4 regions of the Sphingorhabdus buctiana genome follow, and region 3 is predicted to be linked to each of the others. Evidence: predicted binding sites of a transcription regulator. Region 3 holds the regulator's gene; each other region holds the start of a gene.

Region 1 (2,201 bases), on a different contig from region 3:
GTGCAGCCCTTCTTCAAGTTTCTGGAACGATGCCGCCATGTTGAGGATCGGGCGATCCTTTTGCAGCGCGATGATGCGGCGGGTGGAAAAGGTGCCGCCGTCAAAGTCGCGCTCGACACGGAAGGTGATTTCATAATCTTCATCGCCCGCACGCATGAAATAGGCGTGCAGCGAATGCGCGATCCGCTCGCTGCCGACGGTATCCTGCGCCGCAGCGAGAGCCTGTGCAATCACCTGCCCGCCAAAGACCCGGCCCTTGCCGCCCGGCTTTCGCATACCGAGATACCAGCCATCGCCCATGCGGTGGACGGTAAGAAGCTGTTCAAGCTCGGTGACGAGCGGGTGCTTTTGCGTTTCGTTTCCAGACATGACGGGCGCGTTAGCAGCGTGGGGCGGCTTTAGGCAATGTCTGCGGGCGCGAATCTTTCTTGTCGCAAATATGGATCCGCTTGGGGTGGATATAGCGGTGTGCCGGGGTGCGCTGAGAATGCGAATCCACGCACCTGCGTCAGTCAAGTGCATCGCCGATTTATCCCCACCGATTTTTTATCGTGGATAAAAAAAATGCGATCCTCGCTGGAAAAACTCTTGCACGCTAATCAAGTCCTAGAAAGTCCGTGCGTCGCTGCGCTGCACCTCAATCAAGCTGCGACGAATGGAATCAGGCAAGCGACGAATCGAGTCCTTAATTAACCATTTACCCTCTTGCGTCTGAAAATGGTTGAGGCACTATAGATAGCGGTTGGCCACAGGGGGCATACCTACAATTTGTGTCTCATCCCGCAGGAGCAATTCTGCGGTGGGGATATTTTGCCCGAAAAAACCGGCGCAAAACACAAATAAAAGGCCCTGTAGCGACACAAAAATGCTAAGGGGGGCGCTTGCTTCCCGAGTCGAACAAGAGGCGAACAAGTTTCTTGGGTCTTGGTAGTCGGAGCTGGCAATCGAACGGGGTGAGGGCCAGCCCATATAAGGGGAGCAAAGAGTCACATGGATTTCAGAGATACTGGCCGGGAGGCCGGAGAAGGCAATATGGCGGACATGCTCGAAGCAGAAAAGACACAGACCGAAACCCCGCAGGTAAAGAAGGCAAAGCCCGAAAAGGAAGTCACCGAGGCGAAGGCCAAGGCTGGCACCGATTCGAAGGCCGTGGCCGCGCGCCGGTTCGATGTCGTCACCGATAGCTCGCGTGATGACCTGCTGACCGAATTCGGCAAGGAAACGCTGAAGGATCGCTACCTCCTCCCCGGTGAAAGCTATCAGGATCTGTTCGCGCGCGTCGCAGACGCCTTTGCCGACGATCAGGACCATGCCCAGCGGCTCTATGACTATATCTCAAAGCTGTGGTTCATGCCCGCCACGCCCGTGCTGTCGAATGGCGGCACCGGACGTGGCCTGCCGATCAGCTGCTATCTGAACTCGGTCGACGACAGCCTGGAAGGCATCGTCAATACCTGGAACGAGAATGTCTGGCTCGCTTCGCGCGGCGGCGGCATCGGTACCTATTGGGGCAGCGTGCGCGGCATCGGCGAGCCTGTCGGCCTCAACGGCAAGACCAGCGGCATCATCCCCTTCGTCCGCGTGATGGACAGCCTCACCCTCGCCATCAGCCAGGGTTCGCTGCGCCGCGGATCGGCCGCCTGCTATCTCGACATCTCGCACCCGGAGATTGAGGAGTTCCTCGAAATCCGCAAACCCTCGGGCGATTTCAACCGCAAGGCGCTGAACCTGCACCATGGCGTGCTGCTTTCGGACGAGTTCATGGAAGCGGTGCGCGACGGCACCGAGTTCAACCTTGTCAGCCCCAAGGATGGCAGCGTGCGTGGCAGCGTCGATGCGCGCTCGCTCTTCCAGAAGCTGGTCGAGACCCGCCTCGCCACTGGTGAGCCCTACATCATCTTCAGCGACACGGTGAACCGGTCGATGCCCAAGCATCACCGCGAGCTGGGTCTCAAGGTTTCGACGTCAAACCTGTGCGCCGAAATCACCCTGCCCACCGGCCGTGACCATCTGGGTGGTGATCGTACCGCGGTCTGCTGCCTGTCGTCGCTCAACCTTGAGACATGGGATGAGTGGAACGGCGACAAGATGTTCATCGAGGATGTGATGCGCATGCTCGACAATGTCCTGCAGGATTTCATCGATCGTGCGCCGGACGAGATGGCCCGCGCCCGTTATAGCGCCAGCCGCGAACGTTCAGT
Region 2 (2,201 bases), on a different contig from region 3:
CGCCTATCCCGTGGCCGCCGCCATCATTGCGCTGGTCCTTTTGGCGCTCACAATTTGGGGGCTGTTCGCAGCAAAGCGGATGTTGAAACGGCTATTTGCACCACAAAGCGGGACTGCACCCCCGCAATCCTGACAACACGGCGTTTCAGTCGGTGCCGGTTCCCTGGCGGAACAGGACCTGCTGGAAAGCCGATTGGGGTGCCGCTGCGGGTTGCATAGGCGTGGGCTTTCCACGCTGCGCCAGCCCTTCCTTGCCCAGCCCGGCATAGAGGAAACCACCGTCGCGGAGCCGGTCGTAAAGCCAATCGCGCCGGTGCGGTTCGACTACGAAACAGCCCTCGCTCGTTCCCGGCTTTCCGCCGCGTGCCGATAGCAGGCTGTAGTTGAAATAGCGCCGCCGTTCGGGCGCATAGCTGTGCACCACGATATCGCGTTGGCGCATCGAACTGTTCGAGGGATCGAGCCCGTCGAGCCGCAGCGACAGGCCGTTGCGCCCGCGATAGAGCTCCCCGCCGCGCGCCGCGCCGAGCGAGGACATCCAGCTATCCTGCACATCGCCAAAGGCATCGGCAAAGCCATCGTCATCGGGATCCGAACCGATGCCGTGTGCCACGACAATCGGCGTATCAAGCCCGTGCCCGCTTTCCAGATCGACAACATAAAGCCGGGGTTCGGAACTGCGCTTGGCGAAATCGACCACGACGATCTGCGAAGGCCCGGCCCCGCTGCCCCAGCGGCAGACATGCTTTTCATAGCTGGCGAGCGCCTCGTCGAGCAGCGATCGGTCGAGCCGCTGCGGCAATGGCGCGGTCGTCGCAATCGAAGCCTCGGTCACTTCGGCAGGATAATGCTGGGTCAGCCGTGCCTTTGCTTCGGCAAAGCCCGTACATGCGAAACGCTTGTAAGCCAGAACCGGCTGCATCACAGGCGCGGTTGCGGGATCGCCGGTGCCGGGAGCGAAAATGATTTCGGATTGTGCCGATGCGGGTGCAGCAAAGGCTGCGATGCCCAACAGCGCATAGATTGCGTTTCGATACACAGCGAATCTGGCCCCTATTCTCTGCATAATGTTCAATTTACAGCAAAAGCGCCGGGTTGCAAAACCCCCCGCGAGCCGCCATCTCGAAACCGAACAGCGCCCTCTTGCGCATTGCGAACAAATCTGGAACATATCATTTCATGAGCCTGACCCATATTTCGGTGCGCGGTGCGCGCGAGCATAATCTCAAAGGCGTCGATATCGATTTGCCGCGCGACAAGTTGATCGTGATTACCGGCCTTTCGGGCAGCGGCAAATCGAGCCTTGCCTTCGACACCATCTATGCCGAGGGGCAGCGGCGCTATGTGGAATCGCTCAGCGCCTATGCGCGGCAGTTCCTCGAGATGATGCAGAAGCCCGATGTCGAGCATATTGAGGGCCTCTCCCCGGCTATTTCGATCGAGCAGAAGACCACGTCGCGCAATCCGCGTTCCACGGTTGCGACGGTTACCGAAATTTATGACTATATGCGCCTGCTATGGGCGCGGGTTGGCGTGCCCTATTCGCCGGCAACCGGCCTGCCGATCACCGCGCAGACGGTGACGCAGATGGTCGACCGGGTGATGCAGTTGCCCGAAGGCACGCGCGCCTATCTGCTCGCCCCCGTGGTGCGCGGGCGCAAGGGGGAGTATCGCAAGGAACTGCTCGAATGGCAGAAAGCGGGCTATACCCGCGTGCGCATCGACGGCGAATTCTACCCCATCGAAGAAGCCCCCGCGCTCGACAAGAAATACAAGCACGACATTGAGGTTGTGGTTGACCGCATCGTCGTGAAGGACGGCATCCAGACGCGGCTGGCGGACAGTTTCGAGCAGGCGCTGAAACTGGCCGAAGGGCTGGCCTTTGTCGATCTGGCGGATGGCACGGTGGCCGAGGCGATGGGTGGCGCGGATAGCGTTCCCACCGCTTTTGGCGAAGCGCGCGCTACCTTCACCCCTGCCCCAAGCAACGTCACCGGCGGCGCGATGAAAGGCACAGGCCTGCCGCCCAACCGCATCGTGTTCAGCGAGAAATTCGCCTGCCCCGTCAGCGGCTTCACCATTGCCGAGATCGAGCCGCGCCTGTTCAGCTTCAACGCGCCGCAGGGGGCGTGCCCCGATTGCGACGGCCTTGGCGAACGGCTGGAGTTTGACCCGCAGCTCGTCGTCCCCAATGAGGGGTT
Region 3 (2,201 bases):
CATTTTCACAAGACGGGCGTGTACGGCGCGCTGGCCAATATGGTCGCGATTCCGGTGACGACTTTTTTCATCATGCCAGTGCAAATGATCGCGCTGTTGATGGACTCCATCCGTGAAGGTTTCGGCGCGCCATTTTGGTTGCTTGCATCGCAAGGAATAAAATTGATCCTGTGGCTGGCGCACAAAGTCAGCAACACTGCAGGCGCGGTTTTGCTGCTTCCCGAAATGCCGCTCTGGGCCTTTGCAACTGCGGTCTTCTCAGCACTGGTCATTGCAATTTTCAACGACCGACGGCGCTGGTTTGCTCTGTTGCCGTTGCTTGCTGCATTGGGTGCAATGGCTGTTGCCCCACGGCCCGACCTGCTCGTCACTAGCGACGGCCAGCACTTGGCCGTTATCATGGAAGATGGCCGATTGGCGCTTCTGCGCCCGGGGGCAGGGGATTATGTGCGTTCAACCCTGGAAGAAACAGCGGCGATCAGAGGCAATGTTCATGATCTCCAAACATTGCCAGCTGCGAGATGCAATGCCGATTCCTGCGCCTTTCAGATCAACAGTGAGAAAAGGCGATGGAACATACTCGCCTTGCGTTCGGGCTATATGATCCCGTCGATGGAACTGGCCGCCGCATGCACGCGAAGCGACATAGTCGTCAGCAGCCGATGGCTGCCTTTCAGTTGCAAACCGCGTTGGCTTAAGATTGACCGCAGGCTGATCGAGAAGGCAGGTGGGATGGCGCTATATCTGAACGAACCGCGCGTTGAATATGTAGCGAAGGAAAATGCGCATTTGCCTTGGTCGGCTTATTCGCCGGAGCGGTTGCAGATTTTGGCCACACAGCGCAGAAAACAAAAAGCGGCGGAAATCACTCCGCCGCTTTTGCAGAAACATTCAGTTCAAACTCAATGATAACGGCGGAGCAGGCCGGCCAAACGGCCCTGCACCTCTACCTCGTGCGCATCATAATATTGCGGGTCATAGCTGCTGTTCGCGGGGTCGAGCCGGATTTTCTGGCCCTCGCGGCGAAGATATTTCAGCGTTGCTTCTTCGCCGCGAACAAGGGCGACAACGATTTCGCCATCGCGCGCGGTTTGCGTCTTGCGGATCAGCGCATAATCGCCGTCCAAAATGCCCGCTTCGATCATCGAGTCCCCGGAAACCTCCAGGGCGTAATGCTCACCTGATCCCAACAATGCCATCGGCACCGAAAGCGAGTTCTGGCCTTCAAGCGCCTCGATTGGGACGCCGGCAGCAATTTTTCCATGCAATGGAATTTCAATCACATCATTGGCAGCAATCGGCAGCGATTTTTGCGGGGCAGGGCGATGGTCAGTAATGCTGACCACCTTATTGTTGACTGCCTCATCCTTGGTGAGGCCGCGTGCAGAGCCGCCATCAGGCATTTTCATCACTTCCAGCGCGCGTGCACGATTGGGCAAACGGCGCAAGAAGCCCCGTTCTTCCAATGCACCGATCAAGCGATGAACGCCGGACTTGCTCTTGAGATCGAGCGCTTCCTTCATTTCTTCAAAAGAAGGCGAGATTCCAGTCGCTTCCAGTCTTTCATGGATAAACATCAGGAGCGCGTGCTGCTTGGCGGTCAACATAGGTTTGTTCCAATGCTGTTGAACAGATGTGGAACGATTAGGAAACAAATAGGGGGGTTGTCAAGCCCTGCTATGGGCCAGCATCTCAACTGCCCAAGGGATAATAGAGCACTTCGCTCCTCGCATTGGCCATTGCCGCATTCGGATCACGTATAATCAATGCGTTAGCTTCGGATAAAGCCGCGAGCATGGCGCTATCGTTGATGCCGACGGGATGCAGGACTCCGTCGATCAACCGCGCCCGTAAATGATCGGTGCGTTCGCCGTTCTGGGCGAGTTCGACGCCGGTTTTTGCCTTGAGTCGCGTCGGCAAGGGCTGCGCAGCGCCGCAAAGATGCGCAATCAAGGGTTTCAGGAAGAGCGTCGCGGTGACGAATGCGGACACCGGATTGCCAGGCAAACCCAAGGCAATCGCATTGCCTATGCTTCCGGCAATCACAGGTTTTCCCGGGCGCATCGCGATTTTCCAGAAATCCAGCTTTCCCCCAGCTGCCTTTAGCGCGGGAACGATAAGGTCATGGTCGCCTACCGAGGCACCGCCCGTGGTGACTATGATATCGTGCTCTGACAAGTCACGGAACAAAGCGGTCAAGG
Region 4 (2,201 bases), on a different contig from region 3:
CCTCCAGAATGGCCTCTTCCTTAGAAAGGCCGTTGGACATCTCTTCGTCAATCATCTTGCGCCAAGGCAAGCCGCCGAAGGGCTTGTCATACGAAGCGCGTATTTCGGGACGTTCGTCCTCCACAAACCTTTTGAAATGCTCGTACATGAAGTTGATGAGCACCTCCCCCCGTTGTCTTAGGAGTGGAGCGATGCGGCTGAGGTCGATGCTCCACCCGGTTGGGTCTACAAACGTCAGTGCAAATGAGGAGCCAACGTAACGACGGACTTCCGGGATATTGTCCTCAAACGTGCCGTGGATGGCGCGGGCGTGAAGGTCCGCTGCGCCTCCAGCGGCGCCATTGAGGCGTTCGAAGGGCTCCGCCTCCTTCTCCACGAATACACAGCGCAAACACTTCGTTTTTCCGCGAAGGCGGAAGGACTCCCGAACCTCTCGGAGCTCCCTGATCGCTATGCCGAATGATGTGTCAGCAAACTCTTCTGACCTCGCCTCCCAAGGACCTGAAAAACCGTCAACGAATGTGAAGTCGTCCCACGCCGAGAGGATATTATAAGCGACTTTTTGCAAATAGCCTCGCAAGATAATGTGCTTGACGAACGTTTGCTCGCGATCGTGGTACTCTCGCGGCAGCACCGGAGGCTGAGCCATTAGTCAGCATTCTCCACCGCAGCCTTGAATTTTTGGGGGAAGTCGTTCCATTCTCGCCCGTCGAGTTTCCTTCCACCGTCCTTGGGCCTGAACCCACCCCATTGCTTGAAGAAGAAGGCGACGTCTTGCTCTATGCATTGGTCTCGCACCTCTCGAACCCAACGGGGATCGATTGGCCTTGCCCGCGGACCGCTTTCTCCGCCCACAATCACCCAGTCAATATTAAAGAGGTCCAATTCTCCCACCGGGCCGATCAATGGCTCAATCGACAGGAAACGCGCGCCCGCTTGCGAGCCTTGGAGGTGCAAAATTCGACTTTTAGCTTGGGCATCCTCGACTGAAACCCCGCACCAAATATGTTGAGGGCAGGGCCGATCTCGATACCGCTTTCGGAGGTACTTCGACATGAGAGAGCTGCGCTTCGACAGGAGCTGATAAACGTGCCAATCGGCCTTCTCCATCGTATCGAAAACTCTATCGACGTATTCGAACGGAACTGACTTGTGCCATAGGTCTGACATCGAGTTGACGAAGATCATTCGGGGACGTCGCCAGCCAAGTGGCTGTTCTAACCGAGCAGGTCTAAGTGTAAGGTCGAAACCGCTTTCGAACGGATGGCCCGGAACTCCACGGAACCGCTCAGAAAATCTTTCAGCGTAGCAGTTGTCACAGCCTCGACTAATCTTCGTGCAGCCCGTCACCGGGTTCCAAGTGGCGTCGGTCCATTCGATTGCGCTGTTGTCAGACATGATCTGCCTCCGAGAACATTCGTGGAACACTAGTGGCTAAGTAGTTCAAAGGCAAGGTGAGGCTTTGAGTCGCAGTGGCGTCTTCTGCTTATGGAGACGATCTAAACTTCCCTTTCGATTTCAATCTTTTCGACTAGCGGTCCTAGAGATATGGATTTGATCTCGCGGAGACCGCTTGGCGCCTGGATTTTTCAAAAGCGGTCCTTCTGTTAGCGGCCCACTTTCCGACATTTCACATAATGGCGGTTATCCGTCATTTTTCGCATGGGACCGCACCCGAAGTTGACTGACTGGCCGCACCAAACTGACAATTATTGAAGCAATTCGTCAAAGACTCTCATGGTAGTTTGGGTAGAGTGATAAGTGCAGAGATTTCAATATTTGGCCATTTTTCAATATTCTTAGGTGTAGGCAACAAAGCCCGAAACCCCAGCAGTCGAATGCCAATCAGGTTTTCACAATTTGTAATGCGCGAGGATGACGAAAGAATGAAACCGCAAAAAGGACACTTAACAAACGTTGGGTGCTTTGACACGCGAGCCAAAATCAAGGAATATTGAGTTGCGCCTTAGAGACTGTCATAATTTTGAAGATTTCCGCCGATTAGCGAAAAAACGTCTCCCTAGTCCCATCTTCCATTACATTGATGGCGCTGCTGATGATGAAGTGACATACCGCAGAAATAGCGCAGCATTTGAAGACGTGGACTTGGTTCCGAATGTACTAAGAGGCGTCGAACAAATTGATATGGGCGTCGAGGTGATGGGGCAAAAACTAGCCATGCCCTTCTATTGTGCTCCAAC

The links. Region 3 encodes LexA, which represses DNA repair genes until DNA is damaged. Its sites were predicted from a motif close to GTTCCNCNCTTGTTCT; they were not measured.
Region 1: the regulator LexA is predicted to act here: its motif matches at 895-910, upstream of ACFSAG_RS11015 (ribonucleoside-diphosphate reductase subunit alpha).
Region 2: the regulator LexA is predicted to act here: its motif matches at 1,154-1,169, upstream of uvrA (excinuclease ABC subunit UvrA).
Region 4: the regulator LexA is predicted to act here: its motif matches at 1,411-1,426, upstream of ACFSAG_RS14660 (DUF5131 family protein).

The regions. Positions count from the first base shown of each region.
Region 1 covers NZ_JBHUEL010000010.1:76,697-78,897, reverse strand. The annotation lists gene ACFSAG_RS11020 (acyl-CoA thioesterase) at 1-369, opposite strand, end outside; gene ACFSAG_RS11015 (ribonucleoside-diphosphate reductase subunit alpha) at 991-2,201, shown strand, end outside.
Region 2 covers NZ_JBHUEL010000011.1:279,207-281,407, forward strand. The annotation lists gene ACFSAG_RS13930 (DUF4126 domain-containing protein) at 1-133, shown strand, start outside; gene ACFSAG_RS13935 (murein L,D-transpeptidase catalytic domain-containing protein) at 146-1,039, opposite strand; gene uvrA (excinuclease ABC subunit UvrA) at 1,180-2,201, shown strand, end outside.
Region 3 covers NZ_JBHUEL010000002.1:454,353-456,553, forward strand. The annotation lists gene ACFSAG_RS02645 (ComEC/Rec2 family competence protein) at 1-909, shown strand, start outside; gene lexA (transcriptional repressor LexA) at 903-1,607, opposite strand; gene ACFSAG_RS02655 (molybdopterin molybdotransferase MoeA) at 1,693-2,201, opposite strand, start outside.
Region 4 covers NZ_JBHUEL010000012.1:61,473-63,673, reverse strand. The annotation lists gene tcmP (three-Cys-motif partner protein TcmP) at 1-649, opposite strand, end outside; gene ACFSAG_RS14660 (DUF5131 family protein) at 649-1,398, opposite strand; gene ACFSAG_RS14655 (alpha-hydroxy acid oxidase) at 1,918-2,201, shown strand, end outside.